Regions from separate parts of the Variovorax sp. LARHSF232 genome, predicted to be linked through region 1. Evidence: riboswitches for the same ligand, from Rfam matches in the RefSeq annotation. Region 1 holds a riboswitch; the other holds the start of a gene.
What was found. Region 1 has a riboswitch for thiamine pyrophosphate ahead of thiC (phosphomethylpyrimidine synthase ThiC). Riboswitches for the same ligand answer to the same signal wherever they lie in the genome.
Positions count from the first base shown of each region.

Region 2: linked by a shared signal. The riboswitch ahead of ACIPRI_RS13020 (purine-cytosine permease family protein) and the one ahead of thiC (phosphomethylpyrimidine synthase ThiC) in region 1 are both predicted to bind thiamine pyrophosphate.

Region 1 covers NZ_JBIXJS010000010.1:128,811-136,971, forward strand. The annotation lists gene ACIPRI_RS22155 (DUF808 domain-containing protein) at 1-198, opposite strand, end outside; gene ACIPRI_RS22160 (DUF2092 domain-containing protein) at 330-1,157, shown strand; gene ACIPRI_RS22165 (hypothetical protein) at 1,169-1,684, shown strand; gene thiC (phosphomethylpyrimidine synthase ThiC) at 1,685-3,601, opposite strand; TPP riboswitch at 3,720-3,825, opposite strand; gene ACIPRI_RS22175 (N-acetyltransferase family protein) at 3,866-4,384, opposite strand; gene ACIPRI_RS22180 (hypothetical protein) at 4,503-4,649, shown strand; gene ACIPRI_RS22185 (VF530 family protein) at 4,679-4,948, shown strand; gene ACIPRI_RS22190 (2Fe-2S iron-sulfur cluster-binding protein) at 4,945-5,229, shown strand; gene ACIPRI_RS22195 (MFS transporter) at 5,234-6,481, opposite strand; gene ACIPRI_RS22200 (methionine synthase) at 6,529-7,551, opposite strand; gene trxC (thioredoxin TrxC) at 7,685-8,128, shown strand; gene ACIPRI_RS22210 (glycosyltransferase) at 8,043-8,161, opposite strand, start outside.
Region 2 covers NZ_JBIXJS010000004.1:172,480-180,640, forward strand. The annotation lists gene ACIPRI_RS13000 (thiazole synthase) at 1-227, opposite strand, end outside; gene thiS (sulfur carrier protein ThiS) at 245-442, opposite strand; gene ACIPRI_RS13010 (FAD-dependent oxidoreductase) at 439-1,578, opposite strand; gene thiD (bifunctional hydroxymethylpyrimidine kinase/phosphomethylpyrimidine kinase) at 1,623-2,510, shown strand; gene ACIPRI_RS13020 (purine-cytosine permease family protein) at 2,449-3,786, opposite strand; TPP riboswitch at 3,869-3,972, opposite strand; gene ACIPRI_RS13025 (phosphatase PAP2 family protein) at 4,018-4,614, opposite strand; gene ACIPRI_RS13030 (NAD(P)/FAD-dependent oxidoreductase) at 4,685-5,752, opposite strand; gene fdxA (ferredoxin FdxA) at 5,710-6,039, opposite strand; gene ACIPRI_RS13040 (sulfate adenylyltransferase subunit 1) at 6,109-7,434, opposite strand; gene cysD (sulfate adenylyltransferase subunit CysD) at 7,436-8,161, opposite strand, start outside.

The sequences.
Region 1 (8,161 bases):
GACGAAGGAGCCCTTGGCCACCGCCCACACCACCGGTAGCTCGCGGTCCGCCTTCACGCCCGACACCTGCTGCGCGTTAAGCGCCAGGTCGTCGCCCAGCACGCCGGCCGTCTTCTTGGCCGCGACCTTGGTGAGGATGGAGACATCGTCCAGCACGGTGGCGATGTCATCAAGCAGGAGCAGGAGGCTGGAGGCCATGGCAGATGGATGTTTTTGCTGAGTTGCCGAAATGATCCGATGGTAATTGGCAAGCTGGACAGCGTGCGGCGGGCATCGTATGGTTCGCGCCTTCGCACACTCGTTCACGTTTACGCATCCGGAGTTCACCTATGACGCCTACGAAATTCAGTACCGTCCTCTGCGCCGCCTTGCTGCTGGGCGCCTGCGGCACCTCGCCGCCTGCAGCGACGCCCGGCACGCCGCCGGCCTCCAGCGCGAGCCCGAGCGCAAGCGCCGCCGCCGCTGCGCCCCAGTCGACCGCGCAGAAAAATGCGGTGGACCCGGCGGCCGTCCAGGCCTTGAAGGCCATGGGGGCCGCCCTGCAGTCCCTGCGGCGCTACGAGGTGTCGCTGGATCTCACCGGCGAACGCGTCTTGCAGGATGGACAGAAGCTGATGCACTCGGCCCAGGCCGACCTGCAGGTCGCGCAGCCCAACCGCCTGCGGGCCCACACCGCCACGCCGATGGCGCAACGCGTGATGTACTACGACGGCAAGAAGGTCACGCTGCAGTTCCCGGACGCGAACTACTACTCCGCCGTCGATTTCTCCGGCACCGTCGGCGATCTCGTCGGCCGGCTCAAGAGCAACTACGGCGTCGAGCTTCCCGCGGCGGACCTGTTCGCCTGGGGCACCCCTGCCGCGCCCTTCGACAATCTGCAGTCGGCCATGAACGCCGGGCAGGCCGTGGTCGGGGGCAAGCTGTGCGACCACTACGCATTCCGCCAGGCCGGCATCGACTGGCAGATCTGGCTGAGCACCGGCAGCAATCCGCTGCCCCAGAAGCTGGTGGTCACCAATCTGGGCGACGATGCGCGCCCGCAATCCACCACCCTGTTCCACTGGAACCTGAAGCCGGCATTTGCGGATTCGAGCTTCACCTTCGTGCCGCGAAGCGGCGCCAAGAGCATCGACATGGTGCCGGTCAAGAAGCAATGAAGGGACATACCATGAAGACGCTCTCGATCGGACGCCCGCTCGTCGCCTGCGCAGTCGCGCTGTTCCTGGCCAGCACCATGGCCCCCGCCGAAGCCCAAAGGCACGGCGGCGGCGGTGGGGCGCGCGCGCACGGTGGCGGTGGCGGTGGCGGCGCGCGGCCACAGGTCAACAACGCGCACGCCGATGCGCGCACGCAGAACGTGCGCAGCAACAGCGTCAACAGCGTGTCGAACACCAACGTCAATGCCAGCCGCAACGTCAACGTCAACTCCAACCGCAACGTCAATGTGAACGTCGACAATCACGGCGGCTGCTGCGGCTGGGACAACGACTACCACCCCGTGGCCACGGCCGCCGCCGTCACCGCGACGGTCGCCGTGACCTCCGCGATCGTCGGCTCCATGGTCCGTACCGTGCCGGCAGGCTGTGTGCCGGTCAACTACGGCGGCATGGTCTACCAGCAATGCGGCGGCGCGTGGTACATGCCGCAGGCGGGCCAGTACGTCGTCGTCAACCCGCCGTACTGATCAGGCTTCGCCCCGGCCTTCACCGGCCGGCGCGATCGGGATGTAGAACTCGCCGCCGGCGCGGCGAAATTCCTGCGCCTTTTGCGTCATGCCGCGCGCGAGCGCGTCGTCGTCCGACAGGCCACCCTGCGCGGCAGCGAACTCGCGCACCTCCTGCGTGATCTTCATCGAGCAGAACTTGGGGCCGCACATGGAGCAGAAATGCGCCTCCTTGCTCGAGTCCTTGGGCAAGGTCTCGTCATGGAAGTCGCGCGCCGTCTCCGGGTCCAGGCTCAGGTTGAACTGGTCGTGCCAGCGGAATTCGAAACGCGCCTTGCTCAACGCGTCGTCGCGTGCCCGCACACCCGGGTGCCCCTTGGCCACGTCGGCCGCATGCGCCGCGATCTTGTAGGCGATGATGCCGGCCTTCACATCCTCGCGGTCCGGCAGGCCCAGGTGCTCCTTGGGCGTGACGTAGCACAGCATGGCGGTGCCGAACCAGCCGATCATGGCCGCGCCGATGGCGCTCGCGATGTGGTCGTAGCCCGGCGCGATGTCGATGGTCAGCGGGCCCAGCGTGTAGAAGGGCGCCTCGTGGCAGTGCTTGAGCTGCTCTTCCATGTTGGCCTGGATCAGGTGCATGGGCACGTGGCCGGGGCCTTCGATCATGGTCTGCACGTCGTGCTTCCAGGCGATTTGCGTCAGCTCGCCCAGGGTGCGCAGCTCTGCAAATTGCGCTTCGTCGTTCGCGTCCGACGCGCAGCCCGGGCGCAGGCCGTCGCCCAGCGAAAAGCTCACGTCGTACTGCTTCATGATGTCGCAGATGTCTTCGAAGTGCGTGTACAGGAAGCTTTCCTTGTGATGCGAGATGCACCACTTGGCCATGATCGAGCCGCCGCGCGAGACGATGCCGGTACGCCGCCCCGCAGTCAGGTGGATGAAGGGCAGGCGCAGCCCGGCATGGATGGTGAAGTAGTCCACCCCCTGCTCGGCCTGCTCCACCAGCGTGTCCCGAAAGATCTCCCACGTCAGGTCTTCGGCCACGCCGCCCACCTTCTCCAGCGCCTGGTAGATCGGCACGGTGCCGATGGGCACCGGCGAGTTGCGCACGATCCAGTCGCGCGTGGTGTGGATGTTGCGGCCGGTCGAAAGATCCATCACGTTGTCGGCGCCCCAGCGGATCGCCCACACCAGCTTCTCCACCTCTTCCTCGATGCTCGAGGTGACGGCCGAGTTGCCGATATTGGCGTTGATCTTCACGAGGAAGTTGCGCCCGATGGCCATCGGCTCGATCTCGGGGTGATTGATGTTGGCCGGGATGATGGCGCGCCCGCGCGCCACCTCGTCGCGCACGAACTCGGGCGTGACGATCTTCGGGATCTTGGCGCCCAGCGGGTTGCCAGCGAGCCTGGCCTCGCGTGCGGCGTCACCCATGTACTCGGCCATCCATTCGCGCCGACCGTTCTCGCGGATGGCGACGTACTCCATCTCGGGCGTGACGATGCCTTTGCGGGCGTAGTGCATCTGCGTGACGTTGGCGCCCGCCTTGGCCTTGCGCGGCATGCGCTGCAGCCTGGCGGCCTCGCGCCGCAGGTCGGCCACGCGCGCGCTGGCCTCGTCCTTGGTGCCATCGTCCAGCGCCTGGAGCGTGCGGCCCGAATAGAAGGCGGAATCGTCGCGCGCGTCGATCCAGCCGCGCCGCAGCGGCGGCAGGCCGCGCCGGATGTCGATCTCCGCTTGGGGGTCGGTGTAGGGGCCGGAGGTGTCGTAGAGCGACACCGTTTCGCCGTTGGTGAGCAACACCTCGCGCATCGGCACCTGGATCTCGGGGTGCAGCGCGCCCTGGATGTGGGTCTTGGTGGAGGCGGGAAACGGCTCGCGGGTGCGCGCCAGCAGTTCGGTGAAGCTGGCGAGTTTCGGATCGAGGGGGGCGTTCATCGGGGGTCCTTTCCGGGTGGTAGCAACTGCACTAAGACGTTGCTCCGGAAAGTGCCCTGGAGAGGTGCTTGCCGTCTGCGAACTACCCCCTGTGGAGAGGGACGCGCGCCTTGGCAGGCTTCTCAGGTTCAGCTCTTCTTCCGCCGGTATTAACCGGATCAAGTTCTCGGGTCCGGCCTTCAATCAGGCCGTCTCAGCACACTGGTGCACCCCGGAGCAGGCGCGATTGTGGGGGCAGCCTGCCCGTCGGTCAACCGAAAAAACTCAGGTCACGTCGCGCTTGAGGCGGATCTCCTCGATGCGCACGGTGCCGATGGCGGTGGTCTTGGCGGTCTTCATTTCGCGCTTGAAGCCGGCCAGTTCCATGAAGCGGATCGCGCGGTCATTGCGCAGGGGCACCCAGATGGTGACCGTGGTGCAGCCCTCTTCTTCCAGGCCTTCGCGCGCAGCATCCCACAGGGCCACGCCGACGCCCTTGCCCCAATGCTCGGGCTTGATGTGCAGGGCCCAGATCTCGCCGGTCGTGGCGGGCGTCTTGGGGTCGCGCGAACGGTCGAAGCCGACGAAACCGACGATCTCGCCGTCGACCTCGGCCACGTGGATCTGCGGCTCGCTGAACTCGATGGCTTCGCGCCACTTGGCTTCGCGCGAGGCGGGAGCAATGACGCTCAGCTGGTCTTCGGGGAGGATGTCCTTGTAGGCAGCCTTCGCGGCAACGGCATGAACTTCGGCAACGGCTTTGGCGTCGCGCAGGGTGGCGGGGCGGACTTCGTAGTCGGACATGATGAACGAGAGGGAGAAAGAAAGAAGAAGCGGAAAAGCCCTCTATTGTCGCCTGCGATGGCGGCAGGGGTTTTCGCCTCTAAACTTCCGGATACACAGCAAATACGGAGAACCCGCCATGGCAAAAGGTCAGCAACGCAGCAACAAGGAAGGCAAGAAGCCCAAGAAGGACAGCGGCGCACCGCCCAAGCCGATCTCGGGCGCGCCGATGGCGCCACCCATGACCACCGCGATCATTCCGCGCGGCAAGGACAAGAACAAGTAAGGCTGGCCCAAGCGCCTCCGGTCACGCCCATGAACACCCCTTCGGCGCAGCCGCGCAATCCGCTGCACGGCCTCACGCTGGAGGCGATCCTCACGGCGCTGGTCGAGTACTACGGCTGGCCGGGGCTGGGCGACCGCGTCCAGGTGCGCTGCTTCAACGTCGACCCCAGCATCGGCTCCAGCTTGAAGTTTCTGCGCAAGACGCCGTGGGCACGCGAGAAGGTCGAGAGCCTGTACCTCTTCATGCTGCGCGAACAAAAGCGCGAGCAGCAGCAACAACGCCAAGAGCCGCCCGGATGAAGATCCGCATCGAGCCCGCGGGCTACGAGTTCGAGGCGGCGCCCGGGCTCACCCTGCTGCAGGCGGCGGAGGACACCGGCATCGAGATTCCCAGTTCCTGCCGCAACGGCACCTGCCGCACCTGCATCTGCGAGATCAGGGGCGGCGGCTCGGTGCGCTACCGCATCGAATGGCCGGGCCTGTCGGCCGAGGAAAAGGCCGAGGGCTGGACCCTGCCCTGCATCGCCGAGCCGCTGGCCGACCTCACGCTGGAGATCCCCTTCGCCCTGCTGGCCGACTGAACACTCATTCCTTCCTGATAGGCGCCGCCACGATCCGGTCGCGCTCCGCCAGCGTCGGAAACAACTTCACCCAGCCCAGCGCCACCAGCACGGTGCCGATGCCGCCCGCCACCACCGAGCCGACCGGCCCCAGCAAGGCCGCAGTGGCGCCCGATTCGAACTCGCCCAACTGGTTGCTGGCACCGATGAAGATCGAGTTGACCGAGCTGACGCGCCCGCGCATCTCATCCGGCGTTTCCAATTGCACCAGCGTCTGGCGGATCACCACGTTGACCATGTCGACGCCGCCGGAGACAGCCAGCGCGATGAGCGACAAGGTGAAGCTGCGCGAGAGCCCGAACACGATCATGCAGACGCCAAAGGCCGCCACCGCCGCCAGCAGCGTGCGCCCCACGTGCCGCTCCACCGGCCGGCGCGTGAGCACGATGGACATCACCAGCGCGCCCACCGCCGGCGCGCTGCGCAGCAGCCCCAAGCCCCAGGGCCCCGTGTGCAGGATGTCCTTGGCATAGATCGGCAGCAGCGCCACGGCGCCGCCCAACAGCACGGCAAAGAGATCGAGCGAGATCGCGCCGAGCACGGTCTTGCGCTGCCAGATGAAGTGCACGCCCGCCAGCAGCGTCTGCACGGTCACCGGCTCCCTGGATCGCTCGGGCTGCACATAGCGCAGCCGCACCACCAGCAGCGCGGCGACGACGAAGAGCAGCAGGCTCGCGCCGTACACCGCACCCGCGCCCGCCACGAACAACAGGCCGCCCAGTGCCGGCCCGCCGATGATGGCCCCTTGCGTGCCGGCCGAGCTGAAGGCCATCGCGCGCGGCAGCGCCAGCGGCGGCACCAGGAGCGGCACCAGCGCCTGCTGCGCCGGCATCTGGAAGGCACGCACCGCGCCCAGCACCAGCGACAGCCCCAGCAGCAATCCGCGCGAGGCCTGGTGCGAGGCCTCCGCCGCGAACAGGACCAGAGCCACCACGCCCTGCACCGCCAGGCAGATGGCGACGATGCGCCCGCGATGATGCCGGTCGACCACGTGCCCGGCCCACAGCGCCAGGGCCAGGGCGGGCGCGAACTGGTACAGGCCCACCAGGCCCAGGTCCCAGGCGCTCGAGGTCAGCTCGTACATGTGCCAGCCGATGGCCACCATCAGCATCTGCATGGCAGCCGTCCCGAAGACGCGGGACGCCCACAGGTGCATATAGGGGCGTTCGCGGGTGAGGTCGGAGAAGGCGGGCTGGGTCGGGTCGGCGTGCATGGGGGTGCCGAGGATAGCGGCTTGCTCCCCAGCGGGGCCGTACGGCGCTAGGAACCGTAGCGGGCGCGGGCCAAGGCCGCGCCCTTGCCCAAGGCCTCCAGCTTCAAGCGCGCCACCTCCCGGTCCATCGGCGCCATGCCGCAATTGGTACAGGGCAGCAGCCGCTGCAAGGGCACGTACTTCAAGGCTTCGCCGATGGTGTCGGCCACCTGCTCGGGCGTCTCGATGACGTCGCTGGCCACGTCGATCACGCCCACCATCACGTCCTTGCCGTCCAGGAGCTTCATCAGCTGCGGCGGCACGTGCGAGTGAAAACACTCCAGGCTGACCTGGTCGATGCTGCTCCTGGCCAGCGCCGGAAACACCAGCTCGTACTGGCGCCATTCCTCGCCCAAGGTCGCCTTCCAGTCCACGTTGGCCTGGATGCCGTAGCCGTAGCAGATGTGCACCGCGGTCGTGCAGGTCAGGCCCTGCGCCGCGCGTTCCAGCGCTTGCACGCCCCAGTCGGCGGCGTCCTTCATGTAGACGTTGAAAGCCGGCTCGTCGAACTGAATGATGTCCACGCCATCGGCCTGCAAGGCCAAGGCCTCGATGTTCAGCAGCTCGGCAAAAGCCATCGCCATCTTCACCTTGTCGCCATAGAAGCGGTCGGCCACCGTGTCGACGATGGTCATCGGGCCCGGCAGGGTGAACTTGATCTTCTTGCCGGTGCGGGCACGCAGCAGCTGCGCTTCGCCGGCGTGCACACGGCCCTTCAGGCGCAGCGGCGCCACCACCTGCGGCACCATCGCGTCATAGCGGTTGTCGCGGATGCCCATCTTCACCTTGTGCGCGAAGTCGATGCCTTCGACCTGCTCCAGAAAGCCGTGAACGAAATGCTGGCGCGACTGCTCGCCGTCGCCGATCACGTCCAGGCCGGCGTCTTCCTGCGCCTTGATCCACAGCAAGGTCGCATCCTGCTTGGCCTGGGCCAGCTCGGCGCCCTCGGCCTTCCACTGGGGCCAGAGCTTTTGCGTTTCGGCCAGCCAGGACGGCTTGGGCAGGCTGCCGGCAATGGTGGCGCTGAACAGGGGGCGGGTGGTCATGGCGGTCTCCTTGTCGCCCTGGCGGGCAATGGGCTGCGGCATGTTAGTCCAGTGAAGCAGTGCATGACGCGCAAGCGCACACTTGCAATCCGGCTCACCCGCCCGTACCTATTGCGCCATGACCACCGCCGACACCCTGCACATCGTCTGCCCGCATTGCCACACCACCAACCGGGTGCGGGCCGAGCAGCTCGGCAGCGCGCCCGACTGCGGCAGCTGCCACCAGCCACTGTTTGGCGGGCGTTCGGTGGCGCTCGATGAGAAGAGTTTCGACCGCCACCTGGCGCGCAACGAGATCCCCCTGCTGGTCGATTTCTGGGCGCCCTGGTGCGCGCCCTGCCGGCAGATGGCGCCGGGCTTCGAGCAGGCCGCGGCGCGGCTGGAGCCGCACATGCGGCTGGCCAAGGTCGACACCGAGGCGGTGCCCGCGCTGGGGGCGCGCCACAACATCCGCAGCATCCCGACCCTGGCCCTGTTCAAGGGCGGACGCGAGGTGGCCCGTCAGGCCGGCGCGATGGGCGCGGCCGATATCGTGCACTGGGCGCAGCAGCATTCGATGTAGCGGGCGCAGGCGCGCTGAAGGCGCGTTCGGCCG
Region 2 (8,161 bases), on a different contig from region 1:
CGCAGCATGTCCCAGAAGCCGTTGTCGCCGCCGGCCGACCCCGCGCTGCCGGCGGCGGCGGTCTGGCGGCGCAGCGAGGCCGTGAGCATGGCGGGGCGGGCGCGGCGCACCGCGGACTCCAGCACATCGGGCGAGGGGTAGCGCGCGGTGCCCAGCAGCAGGCGGCTGTCGAAGGCCTGGCCGTACAGGACCAGCGTGTCGTTGTCTTTTTTGGGAGTGGTGGTCATGCCTGTCTTTCAGCCTTTCAGCCGCCCGTGACGGGGCGGATTACTTCGATGCGGTCGTCAGGTTGCAGCACGCGTGCCGGGTATTGCGAGCGCGGGACGAACTCGCGGTTGACGGCCACGGCAAAGGGCGGCGTGGCCTGGATGGCCTGCAGCGCATCGGGGAGCCGGGCGTTCGGCGCCAGCTCGTGCGGGGTGTCGTTGATCAGGACCTTCATGGTGTCGTTGTCTCGAGGATCATTTTGTCCAGCGCGCGCATGCCGGGCAGGCCGAAGTGCGCGGCCAGCGGCGAGCGGCCTTCCTGCAGCAGCTCCAGCACGATGTCGAGCACGGCCGGCGCGATCATGAAGCCGTGCCGGTACAGGCCATTGACCTGCAGCATGCGCGGACCGCACAGGCGCGCGTCCGGAAGGTTGTCGGGCAAGGTGGGCCGGCACTGGGTGGCGATCTCCACGATGCGCGCCTCCGCAAAGCCGCTGTGCACCGCGTAGGCCGCCGACAGCAGCTCGAGGGTGGAGCGCACGCTGGCGGGCGACATGTCCTCCGATTCGATCTCGGTGGCGCCGATCACGTACAGATCGCCCGGCTTGGGCGCGATGTAGAGCGGATAGCGCGGGTGCACCAGGCGGGTCGGGCGGGTGAGGCGAACCTCGGGCGCATGCACCCGGATCACCTCGCCGCGCACGCCGCGCAGCTGCCGCCACTGCGGCCGGGCGCCCAGGCCGCGACAGTCGATCACCCAGTCGGGCTGGCCGGGCGTGCCGGGGCGGAAATCCCCGGGCTGGCGCGCCGATTGCCAGTGCAGAGCGACATTCGGCAAAGCCTGCAGGGTGGCCAGCAGCGAAACCAGCAGCGCGCGGTTGTCCAGCTGCCCTTCCTGCGGCAGGAAGAGGCCTTGCGCAAAGCGGGTGCCCAGCGAGGGCTCCAGCGCGGCGATGCCGGCGGCGTCGATGGACTGCATGGCCGGCAGCTCGGGCACCGCCTGGCAGGTGCCCTGCAGCACGCGCGCCAGGCGCTGGGCCTCGGCCGCATCCTGCCGATGCCACAGCACCAGCGTGCCTTCGCGCTGGAAGAACACCGGCTCGGCCAGCGTGGCCAGCAGTTGCGGCCAGCGCGTCAGCGCGTGGTGGCCCATGCGCACCAGCGGCGCCGGCGCCACCGCCGATTCGGCCAGCGGCGCCAGCATGGCGGCCGCCACGCGCGCGGCCGCGCCTTCGGCGTCGCTGCTGCCGGCTTCGTGCAGGGCGACCTTGCAGCCCGCCTGCGCCAGGGTGACGGCGAGCAGGCGCCCCATCAGGCCGGCGCCGAGGATGGCAACGGATTCGAAGGGCAGGGCGAGCGAAGAAGAATTCATGGCCTCAGCAGGACGCATTCGTTGCGTGACAGATAATTTTGCGCATGAGCACCCCTCAATTTTCCAGCGCGACGCCAGCCCCAGGGACCCGCGGCACGCGCTACGCGCGAGTCCTTTCCATCGCGGGCTCCGACAGCGGCGGCGGCGCCGGCATCCAGGCCGACCTGAAGACCTTCGCGGCCCTCGGCTGCTACGGCATGACCGCCATCACCGCGCTCACGGCGCAGAACACGCAGGGCGTGCGCGGCATCCATGCGGTGCCGCCGCAATTCCTGAAGGCGCAGATCCAGGCCGTGGTGGAAGACATCGGCGTCGATGCCGTCAAGCTGGGCATGCTGCATGCGCCCGAAGTGGTCGAGGTGGTGGCCTGGGCCATCGACCACTACCAGCTGCCCAACGTGGTGCTGGACCCGGTGATGGTGGCCACCAGCGGCGACCGCTTGATCGCCGCCGAAACGGTGGACGGCCTGGTGCGCCAGTTGTTCCCGCGCGCCGTCGTGATCACGCCCAATCTGGACGAAGCGGCCTTGCTGATCGGCCACCCGATCGAGGCCGCGCATGCGCTCGAGGCCGCGGCCGAAGAGCTGCTGCAGCTTGGCGCGCGCGCCGTGCTGCTCAAGGGCGGCCATCTGCCCGGCGACGAGGTGGTGGACCTCCTGGCCCAGCGCGGGGGTCGTTCGCTGCGCCTGGCCTCGGCGCGCATCGCCAGCCGCAACCTGCATGGCACCGGCTGCACCTTGTCGTCGGCCATTGCCGCGCACCTGGCGCTGGGCGCGCAATTGCCCGAGGCGGTGGCCAGCGCACGCGCCTATGTCATCGGCGCCATGGAGGCGGGTGCGGATGTGCAGGTCGGCCACGGCCACGGCCCACTCAACCACGGCTTTGCGCCAGTACCGTCGCACCGCCTGCCGCCGACGGCGACGGGCGCGTAAGCCAGGCCAGCACCAGTGTCGTCAGCAGGGCCGGCAGGGCAGAACCCCATTGTGGCGCCAGCTTGCCGCAGGCGTGATAGACCACGATGCCAGCCACCCAGATCAGGGCGGCGCTCCAGTCGATGCGGCGCTCGCGCTGCACCGCCCAGCCGCTGCCCGTGCCCAGCCGGCCCAGGATCACGCCGTAGAGCGGCACGAAGACCGAACTGAGCAGCAGCAGGAAAGGCTCCAGGCTGTGCATCGGCAGCACCAGCGCCAGTGCGATGCACAGCAGAGCGATGGCCAGGCCCCAGCGGCGCACGTTCCAGCGCGGCAGCAGGCTGTGGGAGGAGACGGCGCCCGAATACACGTCGCCATAGGCGTTGTCGAGCTCGTCGACGAGGATCAGGCCCAGCGCAATCAGGCCGCCCTGGGCCAGCAGCAGCGCCATCACCAGCGAGGTGCCCGGCTCGGCCACGCTGACCACCATCACGCCCAGGGCATAGCACCAGACGTTGGCCAGGGCGTAGCCCAGCCAGGTGCCGCTGAAAGCACCGCCGCGCGCGCCGCGCTGGCCGTGGCGCGCGTAGTCGGCCACCAGCGGCAGCCAGGACACCGGCATGGCGATCACCAGGTCCAGCGCGCTGAACAGGCCCATGGCGCCGTTGCCGGGACGCGACCAGAAGGCGTCCCAGCCCTGCGCCTGCAGGCGGGTGGCGAACTGCCAGGTCAGCCAGACGAGCGAGAGCACCACCAGCGGCAGCCCGAAGCGGCTGACGAAGCGGCGCACCAGCTTCACCATGGAGCCGGCCAGCAGGGCCAGCAGCACGGCGCCCCACAGCAGCGTGGTGAGCAGGGTGCCGGTGGCGCCGTCGAAGGCGAAGCCGAAGGCCTGCTTGCCGATGGCCTGCGTGCCTTCGCGCATGATCACCAGCTCGAAGGTGGTCCAGCCCACCAGCTGAACGATGTTGAGCACCACCGGCAGCCGCGCAAAGGCGCTGCCGTAGGTGCGGTGCATCAGCCCGGCACTGGCCAGGCCGCTTTCGCAGCCGATGCGTGCCGTCCAGGCCAGCAGCCCCGCACCGACGATGGAGCCGAGCACGATGGCGATCACCGCCTCGCGCGTGCCCACGGCCGGCACCAGGTAGGCGCCGACCTGCATCACCAAGAGGCCCACGCCCAGGCTGAACCACAGCGAGAGGTGGTCGTGCCAATGGAAGACGCGGGCGCTGTCGGCCAGCGGCGTCAATGCCTCGTTGGCGGCCGGGGCCGCCTGGTTTTCATGTGAAAGTGCCATTCAATTGCTCCAAGATCCGCAAATGCTTGGCAGGTGGGCAAGGGCCCGGAGCAAAGGCCGGCAATGAGAGAAGTCGAGACGGCCACCGGAGCACCAGCTTCCCTGCGCGAGGATTACCTCAATCAGGTTCAAAGGGTTTTTTCTCAGCCGTCACGGCAAGCCGCAGCGACACCCCTAGCGAATGGGCATTGTAGGCGTTTGTGACAATTGGCGGCGGGCCCGCCCGCACCCTCAGCGCGGGTGCCGCGGCGGCAGCTCGGCGAGTACCGCGTCTGCCGCGCCGCTTCGCAAGGCGCGTGCCTTGCGCACGGCGGCGGTCGCACGGCTGACCAGCAGGTGCAGCGCAGTGGCGAGCACCAGCGCCAACAAGAAGCCGGCCGCGATATCAAGGGGGAAATGAACGCCTGCGTAGATCCGTCCCCAGGCCGTGAGGCCCGCCAGCACGGTTGCGCCCAGCGCAGCCCAGCGCAGCGAAGGGCGCAGCCAGAGCATCAGCGCCACGGTGAACATCACGGTGGCGTGGGCACTGGGCAAGCCGCCACGGGCGCCATGCGGAATGCGCGGTGCGCCCAATCCAACCATGTAGGGGCGGCCAAAGCCCAGGTTGTCGGCCAGCGAGTGGGCCAGGACCGAGGCCAGCGCAGCCGCCAGCACGATGGCGCAGGCATACACGCGGTCTTTGGGATGGCGCAGGATCACCCAGGCGACCAGCACGGCGCACAGGCTGGCGCCGTGCGCGGCAAACCAGAGGAGCAGGCCGGAGGGATCGCTGGCCGAGCTGATCCAGTCATAAAAGGCCAAGTTGAGCGCCTGCATCAGCACCATCATGCACGAGTGACATGAACGGGGGATGAATCTGCCATGACGCGGTCATGGCAATCGGGGGTGCCCCGGGGCTTCAGTGCTTGGCGACGCCCAGCAATTCGTGCAGTCGCGTGCTGGTGGTGGTGTACTGCAACGGAACCGCCTTGTCGGGGAAGACGATCTCGGTGGCGGCCCAGGCCGCCAGCGTGGCTTCGTGAAAGCCGCAGACGATCAGCTTCTTCTTGCCCGGGTAGCTGTTGATGTCGCCCACGGCAAAGACGCCGCGCTCGCAGGTCTGGTATTTCTCGGTGTCCACCGGCAGCTGCTTGCGCGCCAGTTGCAGGCCCCAGTCGGCGATGGGGCCCAGGCGCGGCGAGATGCCGGGATAGGCGAGCCAGGCATCCAGTTCCAACGTCAGGGTCTGGGCATCCGGCGTGGCGATCTGCAGATGGCGGCCATCGAAAGCCTGCGGCTGGCCGATGGCCAGGCGAAGCGAGCCGTCGGAAATGGCTTCGCGGATCCGCGCCTGCGTTTCCTCTTCGGCCTGGAAGGCATCGCGCCGATGCAGCAAGGTGACGGCGCGCGCGCTGCCTGCCAGGGCCAGCGCGGCTTCCAGTGCCTCGTCGTCGCCGCCCTGCACCACGACCGACTGGCCGGCAAAGCGCTGCAGCGATTCGGGGTGATAGAAGAGTTGCGTGCCTTCGAAGGCTTCGAGGCCCGGCACCGCGATGTGCTTGGGCTGGAAGGCGCCGACGCCGGCGGCGATGAAGACCGTCTTGGCCAGAAAGGCGGTGCCGCGCGAGGTGCCCAGCAGCAAGCGGCCGTCCGGCTGGCGCGCCAGCGTGGCCACCTGCTGGCCGAAATGGAACTGGGGCGCAAAGGGTTCGAGCTGCCGCAGCAGCGATTCGACCAAACCGTTGCCGGTGGTCACCGGCGTGCCGGGAATGTCGTAAATGGGCTTGTCGCCGTACAGCTGCGCGCATTGGCCGCCGGCAAAGGGCAGCGCGTCGACCACATGGCAGGAGATCTCCAGCAGGCCCAGCTGGAAGACCTGGAACAGGCCGACCGGACCGGCGCCGATGACGAGCGCGTCGGTCTCGATCGGTGCGGTCAGCTTGCTCAGCGAACCAGCTCCGAGACCTTGCCGGTCTTGTCTTTCCACTCTTCGGCGTCAGGCAGCGCGGGCTTGCGCTTGGTGATGCTCTTCCAGCCGTCGGCCAGGGCCAGTTCGGCGTTGAGCTTGATGAAGGCGATCTGGTCGGCCGGCAGGTCTTCTTCGGCGTAGATCGCGTTGACCGGGCATTCGGGGATGCACACCGCGCAGTCGATGCACTCATCGGGGTCGATGACGAGCATGTTGGGGCCTTCGCGAAAGCAGTCCACCGGGCAGACATCGACACAGTCGGTGTACTTGCAGCGGATGCACGATTCGGATACGACGTGAGTCATTGGTCTTCTGACGCCAAGTTTGAATGCGGGGGAAACCCTGATTTTACGGTCTTGCAGAAATTGCGCGAATCAGCGGACCAAGACCGCGGCGGCGGTGCGGTGGGAGGCGGTATCGACCAGCACCATGGAGCCCAGGGCACGCGACTGCGCAAAGGGCCGCACGGCCAGTGGCTGCTGCAGGGTCAGCACCACGTCGCCGATGGAATTGGCTTCCAGCTTGTCGGCTTCTTCCGCATCCAGCGTGTTGATGTTCAGCCGGTCCACCACCCGCGCCACCTTGGCCTTGACCCAGCGGTGGCCCTGCAGCGCCCAGTAGACGCGGCCGGCCAGCAGCGGCTCGTCGTCCAGCCAGGCCAGGGTCACGGTGATTTCGCGTGCCGGCTCGAAGGCGTCGGGCGCCAGCAGCCAGTCGCCGCGCGATACGTCGACCTCGCGGTCCAGCACGATGCCGGCGCTGTGGCCCGCATGCACGATCTTTGGGTTGCGCGCATGGTCCAGCACCTGGGCCACGGTGGCCGTTTGGCCGCTGGGCAGGATGCTGATGCGCTGGCCCGGCTCGACATGGCCGCTGGCCACACGGCCCCAGAACACGCGGCGGCCGCGCGAGGTGTCGGCGGACGCAGAGAACTTCTCCACCCACTGCACCGGGAAGGCAAGGGGCACGGCCTCGTCCTGCGCCGTCACCGGCAGCGCTTCCAGCACTTCCAAAAGGCTCGGGCCCTCGTAGCCGCACCAGTCGGCATGGCGGGTGGCCACGTTCCAGCCCTTGAGGGCCGAGACCGGCACGGTGGCGGCGACCTTCACGCCGGCGGCTTCCGCAAAATCGTCCAATGCGCCGGAGATGCGTTCGAGTGCCAGCGCGGCATCAGGCACTGCGTCCAGCTTGTTGATGGCGAACACGATCGACTGCACGCGCAACAGGTGCGCCAGCAGCGTGTGGCGGCGGGTCTGCGGCAACAACTCGCGCTTGACCACTTCGCCTTCGTCGACCTGGCTGGCCCAGGGCAGCTTGGTGGCGTCGACCAGCACCACGGCGGCGTCGGCGCTGGAGGCGGCCGTCACCATGTTGCGGGTGTACTGCTCGTGGCCCGGCGCGTCGCCGATGATGAACTTGCGCTTGGCCGTCGAGAAATAACGGTAGGCGACGTCGATGGTGATGCCCTGTTCGCGCTCGGCCGACAGGCCGTCGGTGAGCAGCGCCAGGTCAGTCTCGCCGCCGCGCTGCACGCCGGCCAGCTGGTCTTGCAGCACCGTCTTGCTGTCCACCAGCAGGCGGCCGATGAGCGTGCTCTTGCCGTCGTCCACGCTGCCGCAGGTGATGAAGCGCAGGGCGGTGCCGGTATCCACTTGCGCGCCCGCGGTGCCGTCGATCTCGTTCAAGGTGGTCGCGTCCATGTCAGAAGTACCCGTCTTTCTTGCGCTTCTCCATGGAAGCTTCGGAAGTCTTGTCGTCCATGCGGGTGGCGCCGCGCTCGCTGACGTCGGCCGCCAGCGTCTCGATCACCACGTCGCCGGCGTCGGCCGCCAGGCTGTCCACCGGGCAGGTGCAGGTGATGTCGCCCACGGTGCGAAAGCGCACGTCGCGCACCTCGATCTGCTCGCCGTCCTTGGGCGGCGTCAGCTCGGTCACCGGCACCAGGAGGCCGCGGCGCTCCACCACTTCACGCTTGTGCGTGTAGTAGATCGAGGGCAGGGCGACGTTCTCGCGCTCGATGTATTGCCAGACGTCCAGCTCGGTCCAGTTGGAGATCGGGAACACGCGAAAGTGCTCGCCCGGGGCCAGGCGGGTGTTGAACAGGGTCCACAGCTCGGGGCGCTGGTCCTTGGGCTGCCATTGGCCGAAGCTGTCGCGGTGCGAAAAGATGCGCTCCTTGGCGCGCGCCTTTTCCTCGTCGCGGCGGGCGCCGCCGATCAGCGCGTCGAAACGGAATTCCTCGATGGCTTCCAGCAAGGTCACCGACTGGTGCACGTTGCGCGATTCCAGCGGATGCGACAGGCGCACGGTGCCGCGCTTCATCGAATCCTCGACGTTGCGCACGATCAGCTCGGCGCCCAGTTCCTTGGCGCGCTCGTCGCGAAAGGCCGTCACTTCCGGAAAGTTGTGGCCGGTGTCGATCATCAA